4 regions of the Proteus sp. Marseille-Q3619 genome follow, and region 4 is predicted to be linked to each of the others. Evidence: predicted binding sites of a transcription regulator. Region 4 holds the regulator's gene; each other region holds the start of a gene.
What was found. The regulator Fur, encoded in region 4, represses iron uptake genes when iron is present. The targets are predictions, from matches to a motif close to ATAATAATGAGAACNACTATCAA.

Region 1: exbB (tonB-system energizer ExbB) is a predicted target of Fur. The motif match lies at 1,507-1,529, and genes of this name have one in related genera.
Region 2: ACWPWK_RS14125 (TonB-dependent receptor domain-containing protein) is a predicted target of Fur. The motif match lies at 1,331-1,353, and genes of this name have one in related genera.
Region 3: ACWPWK_RS04500 (TonB-dependent hemoglobin/transferrin/lactoferrin family receptor) is a predicted target of Fur. The motif match lies at 1,606-1,628, and genes of this name have one in related genera.

What each region holds. Positions count from the first base shown of each region.
Region 1 covers NZ_CBDIMP010000001.1:2,895,322-2,898,541, forward strand. Annotated here, with positions in the region: gene ACWPWK_RS13335 (DedA family protein) at 1-33, opposite strand, end outside; gene metC (cystathionine beta-lyase) at 159-1,349, opposite strand; gene exbB (tonB-system energizer ExbB) at 1,679-2,689, shown strand; gene exbD (TonB system transport protein ExbD) at 2,696-3,124, shown strand.
Region 2 covers NZ_CBDIMP010000001.1:3,072,132-3,075,351, reverse strand. Annotated here, with positions in the region: gene ACWPWK_RS14135 (ABC transporter permease) at 1-132, shown strand, start outside; gene fbpC (ferric ABC transporter ATP-binding protein) at 148-1,188, shown strand; gene ACWPWK_RS14125 (TonB-dependent receptor domain-containing protein) at 1,405-3,220, shown strand, end outside.
Region 3 covers NZ_CBDIMP010000001.1:952,870-956,089, forward strand. Annotated here, with positions in the region: gene ACWPWK_RS04500 (TonB-dependent hemoglobin/transferrin/lactoferrin family receptor) at 1-1,499, opposite strand, end outside; partial or broken gene ACWPWK_RS04505 (hypothetical protein) at 1,756-1,845, opposite strand; gene ACWPWK_RS04510 (PhzF family phenazine biosynthesis protein) at 2,615-3,220, opposite strand, start outside.
Region 4 covers NZ_CBDIMP010000001.1:3,336,690-3,339,909, reverse strand. Annotated here, with positions in the region: gene ybfF (esterase) at 1-213, shown strand, start outside; gene ybfE (LexA regulated protein) at 425-733, shown strand; gene fldA (flavodoxin FldA) at 1,007-1,534, shown strand; gene fur (ferric iron uptake transcriptional regulator) at 1,724-2,170, shown strand; gene ACWPWK_RS15365 (DUF817 domain-containing protein) at 2,299-3,138, opposite strand.

The sequences.
Region 1 (3,220 bases), 440 kb from region 4:
TAGCGCGTGAATGATCTCTTTTAATGTACCCATTAGCGAACTCGCATTAAAAAAGGACTTTATGTTCGCTATTCTAACGCAAAATAAAGAGAACAGTTTGATTTAATCCCTGTGGAACCACAGGGATAGATTTTTTTTAATAAAAAATTCATTCTTTATTAAGAAATACGTAAAAAGGCTTGTTCTAGATCTTCAATAAGGTCATCTACATTTTCTAATCCAATATGAATGCGAAATAGTGTTCCCGTAAATGTTGGCTGAGTTTCATATTGGCGCATCGCTTTAATATCATTAGGTTGATAACCCAAAATTAAAGATTCAAATCCTCCCCATGAAAACGCCATCTTAAATAATGAGAAGTTATCCAAGAAAAGTGCAAATTCTTCAGTGGTTAGGATTTTCCTTAAACTAAAAGAGAACAACCCATTGCTACCAGAGAAATCACGTTGGAAATATTCATGTCCTGGGCAAGAGACTAAAGCAGGGTGATAAACATTATCAACTAAAGGATGTTGTTTTAACCAGCGAGCGACTTCTAATGCACTTTGTTCGTGTTGTTTCATCCTGACAGGTAATGTTCTTAATCCTCTTGTTGTCATATAAGCAGTATCAGGATCAACACATTGACCTAATAAATAGGTATTTTCACGTAACTGCGCCCAGCAACGTTCATTAGCCACAGCAAAACCTAACATGCCATCAGAGTGACCATTAATATATTTTGTGGCAGATTGGATTGAAATGTCAGCACCCAATGTTAGTGGTTTAAGCAGTAATCCCGCCGCCCAAGTGTTATCAATCATAATAATGATTTCAGGGTTATATTGGCGCACTGAATTGACTATTCCTTGTAGATCTTGAATTTCCATCGTGATTGATCCTGGAGATTCAAGAAAAACGATTTTTGTTTCAGGAAGTAGCAATTGGCTGATCTCTTTGCCGATTAAAGGATCAAAATAAGTCGTTGTCACTGAGAATTTACGTAAGATCTGATCACAAAAATTTTGAGTTGGATCGTAGGCAGAGCCTGTAACAAGAATATGAGCACCTTGCTCAATAAATGCGAGTATAGATTGCGTAATCGCAGCTGCACCTGAAGGAAATAATGCGCAGCCTGCACCTTGCTCTAATTCCGTTAAAGCTTCTTGTAAGGCAAAATGTGTGGTTGTACCTCGACGGCCATAAAAAAGCGTACCTTCCGCTCGTTTTTTCGTTGCTTCACGTTTTTGTGCAACGGAATCAAAAATAACGGATGATGTTCGTTGTATAATTGGGTTTACTGCGCCTTGGGAATATTTTTTAGCTCGACCAGAAAGGAGGAGTGAGGTTTCTTGTTTTTTTAGCGTCATCCTTAATACCTTCTTTTAATTGATGGTGTGTTTACCTCAAGTTAATTCATTTTTTGGATAAGTACAAAAGGCTTGCAGAGTAGTTGATAAAATTTCACGTTACGTGAAAGAACGATAATTTGTCTTAAAAATCGACAAATGAAAAAAAAATAGCCAAATAGTAATGATAATTACTATCAAAATGCTTCATGTTTGATATCATTTGAGCGTTTTCTCTTTCCTGATGGCAAACAGGATGATTGTAAGCGAACGATTTTGGGTAAGTAGTGAAGAAAAAGCTTCATTACTGAATAAATAAATAGATAAAAAAGAGAGTAAAAGGCCAACTGATGCGTAATTTGACAGCTTCTATTCTATTGGCAATCGGTCTGACAGGCTCTGCTTTTGCGGATACGATTCCTGCCACACCAACTGAACAGCCAACTACTGCTGCCGTTTCTTCAACAGCTTCTACACCGGGAACAGCTACACCAACAACTGCTACTGCTTCAACGACTTCTACAACGGGTAATGAAGTGAAAGCAGTAGGTACTGAAACCACTAAGCCTGAAGGTGAAAATACACCTGTAACAACGGCTGAGAATTCAGAAAATGTACCTTCAGCGACAGAAAATACACCATCAGAAGTACAACCTGAAATGGTTGCTGGTGGTGGATTCGCTGAAGATTTATCTGTAATGGGCATGTACCGTAATGCAGACTTAGTCGTTAAAAGTGTCATGATTGGCTTATTGTTAGCCTCTATTGTTACTTGGGCACTATTTTTCGCGAAAGGAAGTTACTTGATCTCACTGCGTCGTCGCTTAAGAAATGAGACGGCTCAGTTAGTTGAAGCTAAATCACTTAACGATGCGTTAGCGATTAGCAAAAAATTTGGTAATAAGAGCGCAACCGCTGATCTCTTTAATGATGCAGAATTAGAGCGTACTTACTCTCAAGAAAGTAAAGTGGCATCAGGCATTAAAGAGCGTGTTGAAATGCGTATGGAACGTCGCGTTGCAGCAATTATTCGTGAATTAGGTCGCGGTAATGGTTACTTAGCCACAATCGGTGCAATTTCTCCCTTTATCGGCCTTTTCGGTACGGTTTGGGGGATCATGAATAGCTTCATCGGTATTGCACATTCTCAAACGACAAATCTTGCTGTTGTTGCACCAGGTATTGCAGAAGCGCTATTAGCAACCGCGATTGGTCTGATTGCGGCAATTCCAGCGGTTATTATCTATAACATTTTTGCTCGTATGATCGCAGGTTATCGTGGTGAAATTGGTGATATCGCAACAGGTGTGGTGACATTAGTCAGCCGTGATTTAGATATCGAAAACAGCAAAGCAAGGTAATGAATTATGGCAATGCGTCTTGGTGATGATTCAGGTGATGATAATGAATTGCATGATATCAATGTGACGCCTTTTATTGATGTCATGTTGGTTCTACTCATTATCTTTATGGTGGCGGCACCTTTAGCTACTGTTGATATAAAAGTAAATTTACCCGCTTCAAGTGCTAAACCACAACCTCGTCCTGAAAAGCCTGTTTATTTAACGATTAAGTCGGATAAACAAATTTTCATTGGTGAAGAGATGGTCACACATGAAACGATGGCGAATGTGTTAGATACCATGACACAAGCAAACAAAGAGACAACAATCTTTTTCCAAGCTGATAAAACGGTTGATTATGAAACGTTAATGTCGGCAATGGATTCGCTAAGAAAAGCGGGTTATCTCAAAGTTGGACTAGTGGGAATGGAAACCGTCTCTACGGGTGGTTAAATTTTAGCAAATAAGCTATTTATTTAAGTATTATTACTCTATTTTAAAAGCACTTTATTTGTCGTTGTGAAATGATGAATAAAGTGCTTTTTTATT
Region 2 (3,220 bases), 260 kb from region 4:
GATGGTGAATACGGCGTCGCAATTGCCTACGGCTCGATTTTAATCGTCGTGATGTTGGCAATTATTTTCTTATTTGACTATTTGATTGGCGAAGCCCGTGTTTCACGCTCTAAAGCCAAAAATGCACAGTAATACGGAGTATAAATCATGACACAACAACATTTCGTTGAACTGAAAAATGTAATTAAGCGTTTTGGCACTAACACGGTGATTGAAGATCTCAGTTTGTCTATTCCACAAGGCAAAATGGTTTCATTATTAGGGCCTTCAGGTTGCGGTAAAACAACAGTATTACGTTTAGTGGCAGGGTTAGAAAAACCAACAGAAGGCAAAATTTTTATCGATGGCGAAGATGTTACCGACCGTTCGATCCAGCAACGCGACATCTGTATGGTGTTTCAGTCTTATGCCCTTTTCCCTCATATGTCGTTGGGCGAAAATATTGGCTATGGCTTAAAAATGCTGGGGCGCCCTAAGGCTGAAATTAAACAACGTGTTTCTGAAGCCTTAGAGCTGGTGGATTTAGCAGGCTTTGAAGACCGTTTTGTTGACCAAATTTCAGGTGGTCAACAACAACGTGTTGCATTAGCTCGCGCCTTAATTTTGAAACCTAAAGTTCTACTTTTTGATGAACCATTGAGTAACCTTGATGCTAACTTACGTCGTAGTATGAGAGAGAAAATTCGTGAATTACAACAACAGTTTAATATCACGTCTCTTTATGTCACTCATGACCAAAGTGAAGCATTTGCCGTTTCTGATATGGTTTTAGTGATGAATAAAGGCAAGATAATGCAATTAGGTTCACCACAAAATCTTTATCGCCAACCCGCGTCTGAATTTATGGCAAGCTTTATGGGAGATGCAAACTTATTCCCAGCCACATTGGGCGCTGATTATGTTGATATCTTCCAATATCGCCTACCGAAACCAGATACATTTAATACGACTAAAACCGAAGTTAGAGTTGGAGTTAGACCAGAAGCGATTACCTTATCTCAACAAGGCGATGTCTGTCAGCAATGTAAAATAGTGCATGTGGCTTACATGGGACCACAATATGAAGTCACGGTAGAATGGCAAAATCAAACCTTGCTATTACAAGTCAATGCCACACAGCTTCAGCCGAATGTAGGTGACAGTTATTATCTACAAATTCACCCTTATGGCATGTTTATCCTAGAATAAGCGTCTTTATCTTATTTATCTTAAAGGCACCTTTGAGGTGCCTTTTTTCATCTCTTCTCCCTCTTTCATAGAAAATATTTTTATATATAAATTACAATAACTTATAAAAATTTTATCATTTTGAAAAAATCACCACTTGCTAATGATAATTATATTTACTTACAATATTTACAAAATGTTATGTTATAACATTATAAAATAAAGGAGGTAAGTAAAATGAAAAAGTCTGTTTTTAGTTATACAACGCTTTTTATTTCAATAAGTTATTCATTATTTGCAAACGCAAACACCACAACGAAATCAGAAGAAAAACGACCAAATGAGGTATTAAAGGTTTATTCAACACCTTTACAAACACCACAAGAAAAAATGGCAACACCCGTTGCTGTCATTACACAAGAAGAGTTACGCGCTAATCGTAGTTCATCTATTGCTGAAACATTGACATCTCTACCCGGTTTTCATGCCAGTTTTTTTGGTGGAGGCTCAGTGCATCCCGTTATTCGTGGGATGTCAGGCAACCGAGTAAAAGTATTGCACAGTGGTAGTGATCTTATGGATGTCTCGTCGATTGGTGCAGATCACGCAATCACGAGTGAACCTTTTTTAAGCCAGCGTATTGAAGTATTAAAAGGATCTTCAGCATTACTTTATGGAGGCGGCACAATAGGTGGCGCCATTAATGTTATTGATAGCAAAATTCCTATGTCAGTGCCTGAAAAAGGTTACGACGGCGAATTACATTATCAATATGATTCTGTTTCTAAAGGAAATACCGGTGCAGCAGGTTTGACATTAGGGCAAGATAATTTAGCTCTGCGTATTGAAGGCACGAAACGTTACCAAAGTAATTACAAACAACCCGAGCCATTACATCAAGGGGAAGCAAGCCGTTTAGCTGGCTCTTATCAAGATAACCAATCTGCAAATATCGGTGCATCATGGATCTTTGATGAGGGTTATATTGGGATTGGCTATGGTGAACAACATCGCCGATATGGATTACCTGGTCATACTCATTTTCATGATCATGAGGAGGAGCATCATCACGCCCCTACTCACCCACCTTTAGTTGGTCATCATCATCATGATCACAATCATGAATACCCTGATGAACAACATGAGCATGGCATTCCTTATATTATTATGGAGAGTAAACGATGGGATCTTCGTGGTGAAAAAAGTAACCCATTTGCCGGTATTGAATCGGTACGTTTCAGTGCGGCCAGAACCCATTATCATCATGATGAAAAAGAAGGTCACGAAGTTAGTACCCAATTTAAAAACAAAGGAGATGAATTAAGATTTTCTTTCACACATCAACCTATTTTAGGCTGGCATGGTGTTATTGGCGGGCAATTTAATCAACGTGATTTTAGTGCTTATGGAGAAGAGGCTTATGTACCGTCAACAAAAACAAAAAATCACTCACTCTTTTTATTAGAAGAATACCAATTCGGCGATTTTCGCTATGAATTAGGTTTTCGCCAAGAGTGGCAATCACTGTTAAATAGAGAAACTCAAAAAAACAATAAACAGAGTGCATCTTCGATTTCTGCTGGATTAGCGTGGAATTTTACACAAGATTATTTTTTAAATTTATCACTATCACACACGAAAAGATTACCTGTTGCAGAAGAGCTTTACGCGAATGGTGTTCATGCTGCAAGCCGAACTATTGAAAAAGGCGATCCTAATTTAACCGCAGAGACAGCAAATAATATTGATATTGGAGTCACTAAAGTAACAGGTGATATTCAATTCAATATTAGTACCTATTATAACCATATTGATAATTATATTTATGGCAAGTTTACTGGCGCTGAATTAAATAATGGATTTCGACCATTACAATACGTACAACATGATGCTCAATTCAAAGGTGTAGAAGGTAATATTGATTATTACTATCACCAAGATAGCTTAATTGGTATTTCTGGTGATTATGTCAGAGCAAATTTACTGCATAATAAAGGAAATATTCCAAGGATCCCCGCTTATCGATTAAGCGTTTATATTAAACATAGTTTAA
Region 3 (3,220 bases), 2.4 Mb from region 4:
ACTTTATTAAATAATTTATCATTATTATAACTTAATGATATTTCATTACTTAATCCTTTTTCTTGCTTTAAATTAGGGTTAGGCTCTAAGCGATTACGAGCATCATTACCTCCATAATCAAAATAAAGCTCTTGAGCTGTTGGAATACGAAAACCCTGCCCAATTTTATATTGGAAAGTATAATTTGGTGTTATGTTATAACTGGTTGATAATGCCAAAGATAAAGCCTGATAATGATTATCAGTGAGATCGCTATCTTTCGCTAAAGATAATTTAGCATTATCTGTATGATGAGAAACATTATCATATCTACTGCCTAAAACTACATTTAATTTGTCATCAAACATTTTTATTTCATCAACAAAAGCAATACTAATATCTTGAGTATATACAGGTCTGATGATGCTATAATTAGATTGATAAGGAACTTTAGGCTTTCCTAGATATTTAGTATCTATATTTTTATTGTTAATTGTTTTTGTAGAATATGAAGTTCGTAGTGCTAATGAGTGCGTTGTATTAAATAAAGATAATGGCATTAATACTATTTCATTATTAATAAACCTACCATATTGAATGATATTCCTACTATTTTCTTCAAAAATATCATAATAATGACCATTATAATGTTCATCAAACGTAGAGCTAAATGCTTTTTGTTCTATTTTTTGCCAATTAAAGCTTGTCGTCATACTGTCAATATATCTTTCTGGAGTCCACGTATCAGAGAGTGTATATCTAATTCTTTTTGATAAATCATCACCAGTACGATAATAGGAAGAAAATAAGTACCAAGATTTTTCATCTGTATATGTTTTACCCTCACTGTATTCAAAAGTAGCACCTATTTTATGGTTTTGAATACCTAATAGATTAATTTTTGATAGTAAAGAATGACGCGTTTTTTCTTGAGGATCTGGTGTTCCCCTAGCAGAACCGAATATATCATTTTCATGTTTATAATTATTAGTTTCATGCCCATTACGATAAACATATAAGAGCATCCCTTCTACATCTTGTTGGGAAGTTGCAATACCTATCGTTTGCATTTTTTCATTATTTTTAGAAGTATAAACACTACGAGAAACAAATCCCCAATTACCTTCACTAATCAAATCAGCAGGATCTTTAGTAACGTATTTTACAGCCCCTCCTAATGCTCCACTACCTGAAAATATAGAATCAGCACCCTTAGATATAATTACAGACTTTAAATGTTCTGTTTCGATATCATTCATACTTCCATTAAAATAACCATAACCTTTATAAATGGTATTATCGAAGGTTTCTGCTTGAGGGATATCATCAACCTGTATAGCAACACGATCTTTATCAACACCTCTTATTGCATATCCATTATTACCAAAACGTCCTTCGGATGAGACACCGACACCAGGAAGATGGCGAACAATATCTTCCATGCTAAATATTAAATTTTTTTCCAATTGTTCTGAATTTAATGTTTTTTCATTAATTTTTTCTTCTTTTTTTTCAATCACATAAAGAACATCTTCAGATATAGCTTTATTATTAAAAAAAACTATCGAGGTAACAACTAGATAGAGTAACGTTTTTTTAATAAACACTCCTTAATTAAGTTATTGAATGATAATTATAATCATTATCATTCAATTTCAATAAAAGGAATTGTAATACAATTGAAAATTTAGTTGTTTTATCTAATTAATAACAAATTAATTATATTTATGTTTACATATATTAATTTAAATGCATTCTTTAAGAATAAAAAAACACAAAATCATAAGCTGCAGTCTTAACCTCAATTGCCTCTTCCATACCTTTAATAATTAAATCAGCTAATTCACTCCACCTCATATGGCGTAGCCATTATATATCGCCATTACTTTTAACTATCTGTTTATGTTGTTTTATGAAAATCACTGGTAAGCCTATTACAAACGTCAAGATATGTCTGATAAACGGGCTTATTATCGAACAACACTCTATCACCATCATTGAAACCATCAATCTCATTACTTGCGAAAAGGAGAGAACTGGTAATCAACAATATATACCCCCATAGCCCCTGTTTTTACTGTTACCCATACTGTTCCTTGGTTTTCGATTTTGAATTGCTAATACAAAGTAATTTCCACCGTTCTGTAGAAATTTTTTTATCCATATACCGTAGTCACATCGGCCAAATTGGTTAGTGCTAAAGCCCGGTGATGTGATCTCATATTCAGTTTGAATATCAAAATACCCACAATGATATTTCTTTATGGTAGAAAAATAGGTACTGCAAAGGTAATGTAACGACATCTAAAGCTAATGTCACAGGAAGTAATACTCGGGCAATTTTTTCCCCAAACGAGTTTGATTTAGTATGATTAATTTAACACAACTCACCAAACTAGATTTACGTTGGAACAACTTCACCAAAGAACCATCAATAATAAACAAATTAAGAAATAATGGATGTATTGTTTTTATATAAAAATTAATTAATTATATATTTATTCTCGACTATAAAAATAATTTTCCAGTGGTTCTTCCTATTTTAGGATAGATACACTGGATTTATTTTATAGCTAGGATCAAATCGGATTTCAATTTTAAATAAGTTTTCGAAATTAAAAATCTTTTATTTTCTCTAAAGAGTAATAATCTTCGTGCCTATCATTGTCGCTTTTCCACCCACTCTGACTCGACTAATTGTATTTTCTGTTGAATCAATAATAACGTGAATAAGAGAGGAACATTGCATTGCACGCCCTTGCTCTAATAAAAAATGTGTTTGATGAGGGAAAACATGCTTAACAAGATAGCAGCCTAAAGCGCCACTAGAACTCCCTGTTGCAGACTCTTCATTGATGCCATATAAAGGCGCAAAGTTACGACAATGAGCAGTGATTTCTTTATCTTGGCTAAACTCAAAAACATGAAAACCAATAGTATTAAATTCACGACTTAAGTTTGCAATTGCTTCAAAATTAGGTTTTAGCGTATCTAATTGCCCAAATTGTACGGGGATCAGAATATCGGGTAATCCCGTTGAAAATATCTCAATAGGTAAGCCTGTTGCTGAAATAATTTCACTATTTATTCCCAGTGCAGCAGCCACAGCATCAATATTTGGAGCTTGTCGTGAAACTGGCAGTGTTTGCTCCATAACGACATTTTCATCATCAATTGCGACGCTTAAAATACCTGCTTTCGTTTTTTGTGTGTAATGACCAGAAGCCAATAAGTTGAGTGA
Region 4 (3,220 bases):
ATTGGCTGGCAAGAGGTGCCTGCTTGGCATCATCCTGTATTATTTATTCGTGGCGGTTTATCACCTTACATTTTAGATGAGTATCGTGAAAACATCGCTCGTCAATTTCCGCTCGCGACCGCCTTTGTTGTCGCAAATACAGGGCATTGGGTACATTCAGAAAAGCCAGATACCGTTATTAAGACTATTCGTCGTTTTTTAGAGAAAGCTTAGTTAATAAACTTAACAGCTTAAAATAACGTCACTGAAAAATGATAATTTAGTAGAATGTATAATTATTGTGCTTAAAAATAGCGTCTGTTGATAAAAAGACCAAATCACAATAAGTTAAACTCAGGAAGCAGTGGCGAGACATCACTATGTGGGGTATTATTGGGCGTTTCGCAATTGAGTCATTGGTATACGCCCTTTCACAGCAAAATTTATGGCAAAAGAACAAACTGATCGCACCACACTGGATTTGTTCGCAGATGAACGCAGACCTGGGCGACCTAAAACAAACCCGCTTTCTCGGGATGAACAGCTTAGAATTAATAAACGCAATCAATTAAGACGTGACAGAGTTAATGGTTTACGTCGAGTTGAGTTAAAATTAAATGAAGATGCTGTAAATGCTCTCAATGAGTTGGCGACAGAAAGAAACGTCAGTCGTAGTGAACTTATTGAAGAAATATTACTAGAGCAATTGGCGCAAAATAACGCCTTAAAAATGCATCAAAACAAGAATAGTTAGCAGATAAACCACACAAATTCGACAGAATTAGCCTGCTATTTTCGTCAAAATACGTTTTTAGTTTTCTATTATGAAAACACAATGCTTATCTTTCACTAGTAATTGTTCAAACACAGACAAATATACTCTAAATATTTTGAAGTGTAGCTAGGTGACAAGTGAATGAATCACTAGAAACATACAAGAAGTATGTGACTTGTGGAAATATACGTAGTCAATAACGCTACAATTTGAAATATAACGAATTTAGAATAAAAGAGGTTATCTCACTTTATGGCAATCATAGGAATATTCTTCGGCAGTGATACTGGCAACACTGAAAATATTGCCAAAATGCTTCAAGAAAGACTGGGCGCTGATAATGCCGAAGTTCATGATATTGCAAAATCCAGTCAAGAAGACATCGAAGCGTTCGATATTCTGTTACTAGGTATTCCTACTTGGTATTATGGTGAAGCACAATGTGATTGGGATGATTTTTTCCCAACACTAGAAGATATTGATTTCAATGGTAAGCTTGTTGCACTATTTGGTTGTGGTGACCAAGAAGACTATGCAGAATATTTCTGTGATGCAATGGGTACTATCCGCGATATTATTGAACCTCGTGGTGCAGTTATCGTAGGACATTGGCCAACCGAAGGTTATCATTTCGAAGCCTCTAAAGGGCTTGCAGATGATAATCATTTTATCGGTCTTGCGATTGATGAAGATCGTCAACCAGAATTAACCGAAGAGCGTGTTGACGCTTGGGTTGCTCAAATCAAAGAAGAAATGAGCCTAGACGAAATTTTGGGATAATATAAATACTCAATATTGAGAATGATAATTATTCAATGGTGTGCTAAGATAGTGTGATAGGTGGGGTGTTTATTTTTAAATATCATGCCTATAATCAATGAGGTTATTTATTCACCCGAGTATTAATGAATAAAGCCCATTTGTGAGCACAAAAATTAAATTCACCATTAGCAACAGGATTAAATCCGCATGACCGACAATAATAAAGCGTTAAAAAATGCTGGGTTAAAAGTTACACTTCCTCGCTTAAAGATCTTGGAAGTGCTCCAGGATCCTGAGTGCCATCATGTCAGTGCTGAAGATCTCTACAAAAAACTTATCGATATCGGTGAAGAGATTGGTCTGGCAACAGTGTATCGCGTCTTAAACCAATTTGATGATGCTGGTATTGTTACCCGACATAATTTTGAAGGTGGTAAATCAGTATTTGAATTAACTCAACAACACCATCATGACCATTTAATTTGTCTTGATTGTGGCAAAGTTATTGAGTTTACAGACGATGCAATTGAATTACGCCAAAGAAATATCGCTGAACGTCATGGTATCAAACTTTCCAATCATAGCCTTTATTTATATGGCCATTGTGCTGAAGGTAATTGTAAAGAAGATAGCCACGCACATGATGAGAAATAATTCATTCTGGATAATCTCTCAGTAAAAAAAAGGAACTGTGAACAGTTCCTTTTTTATTGGCTCCCGCTATGAACCTCAATATTATCGTGTAATGACGTCACCTTAAAGATAACATAAGCTATATCAATTCACTTCGTCACACTAATACTGTGTTTGATATGTTTTAAATGCACCACTATCGTAAAAGTAACAATAACTAACAGTGACCAAGAGCCCCACTTCCCTGCATGCACGGCAGACCAAGCACCAATTTGGTTTGGATATTGCCAAACACCGAAGAACGTACCAAAATTCTCAGCAAGCCAAATAAAGAAACCAATCAGAATAAAAGCAAGTAATAAGGGCATTTTTCGCTCTGTATCATAAGGCGTAAAATAAACCACACTACGAGCATAAAGACCTAAAATAAAGGCCGTTAAATACCAACGATAATCACCAATAAAATGATGAGAAAAGAAATTAATATAAATCGCAAGTGCAACCAATGTTGCCAGCCAATAAGGTGGATAATGTTCAATTCGTACCTTTAAAAAACGCCATGCTTGAATTAAATAACTCCCCACAGCCGAATACATAAAGCCTGTAAATAATGGGACTTCCCACAATTTCGTGTAAGCAAAATCAGGGTATTTCCATGAACCAATTGCCGCTGATGTTTTAAATAACTCCATCACAAAACCAACAATGTGGAAAAAACAAATCGCTTTTAATTCATCCCATGTTTCTAACTTTCCCCACACCATCCATAATTGAAAAGCGATAGCGAGAATAAGAAGCACATCATAACGAGGTATACCAAAAACACCGTTGCTTGGTGTTGCAAATAAAATAAAAAAGAAAAATCCTGCAAATAAACAAGAACGTGCCTCTTTCACACCAAAAAAGAGAAATTCAACAACAAATCGTTTTATACCTTTAAAGGGCTTCAATGGTGGTTCTAATAAAAAATCATCCAATCGCTTTAACATGTTTCTTCCTGAAAACTCGCATTATCGAACAGCCTTCAATGCAGAATAATAAATAAGGTGAGATAAAATGAATGGCAAGAAA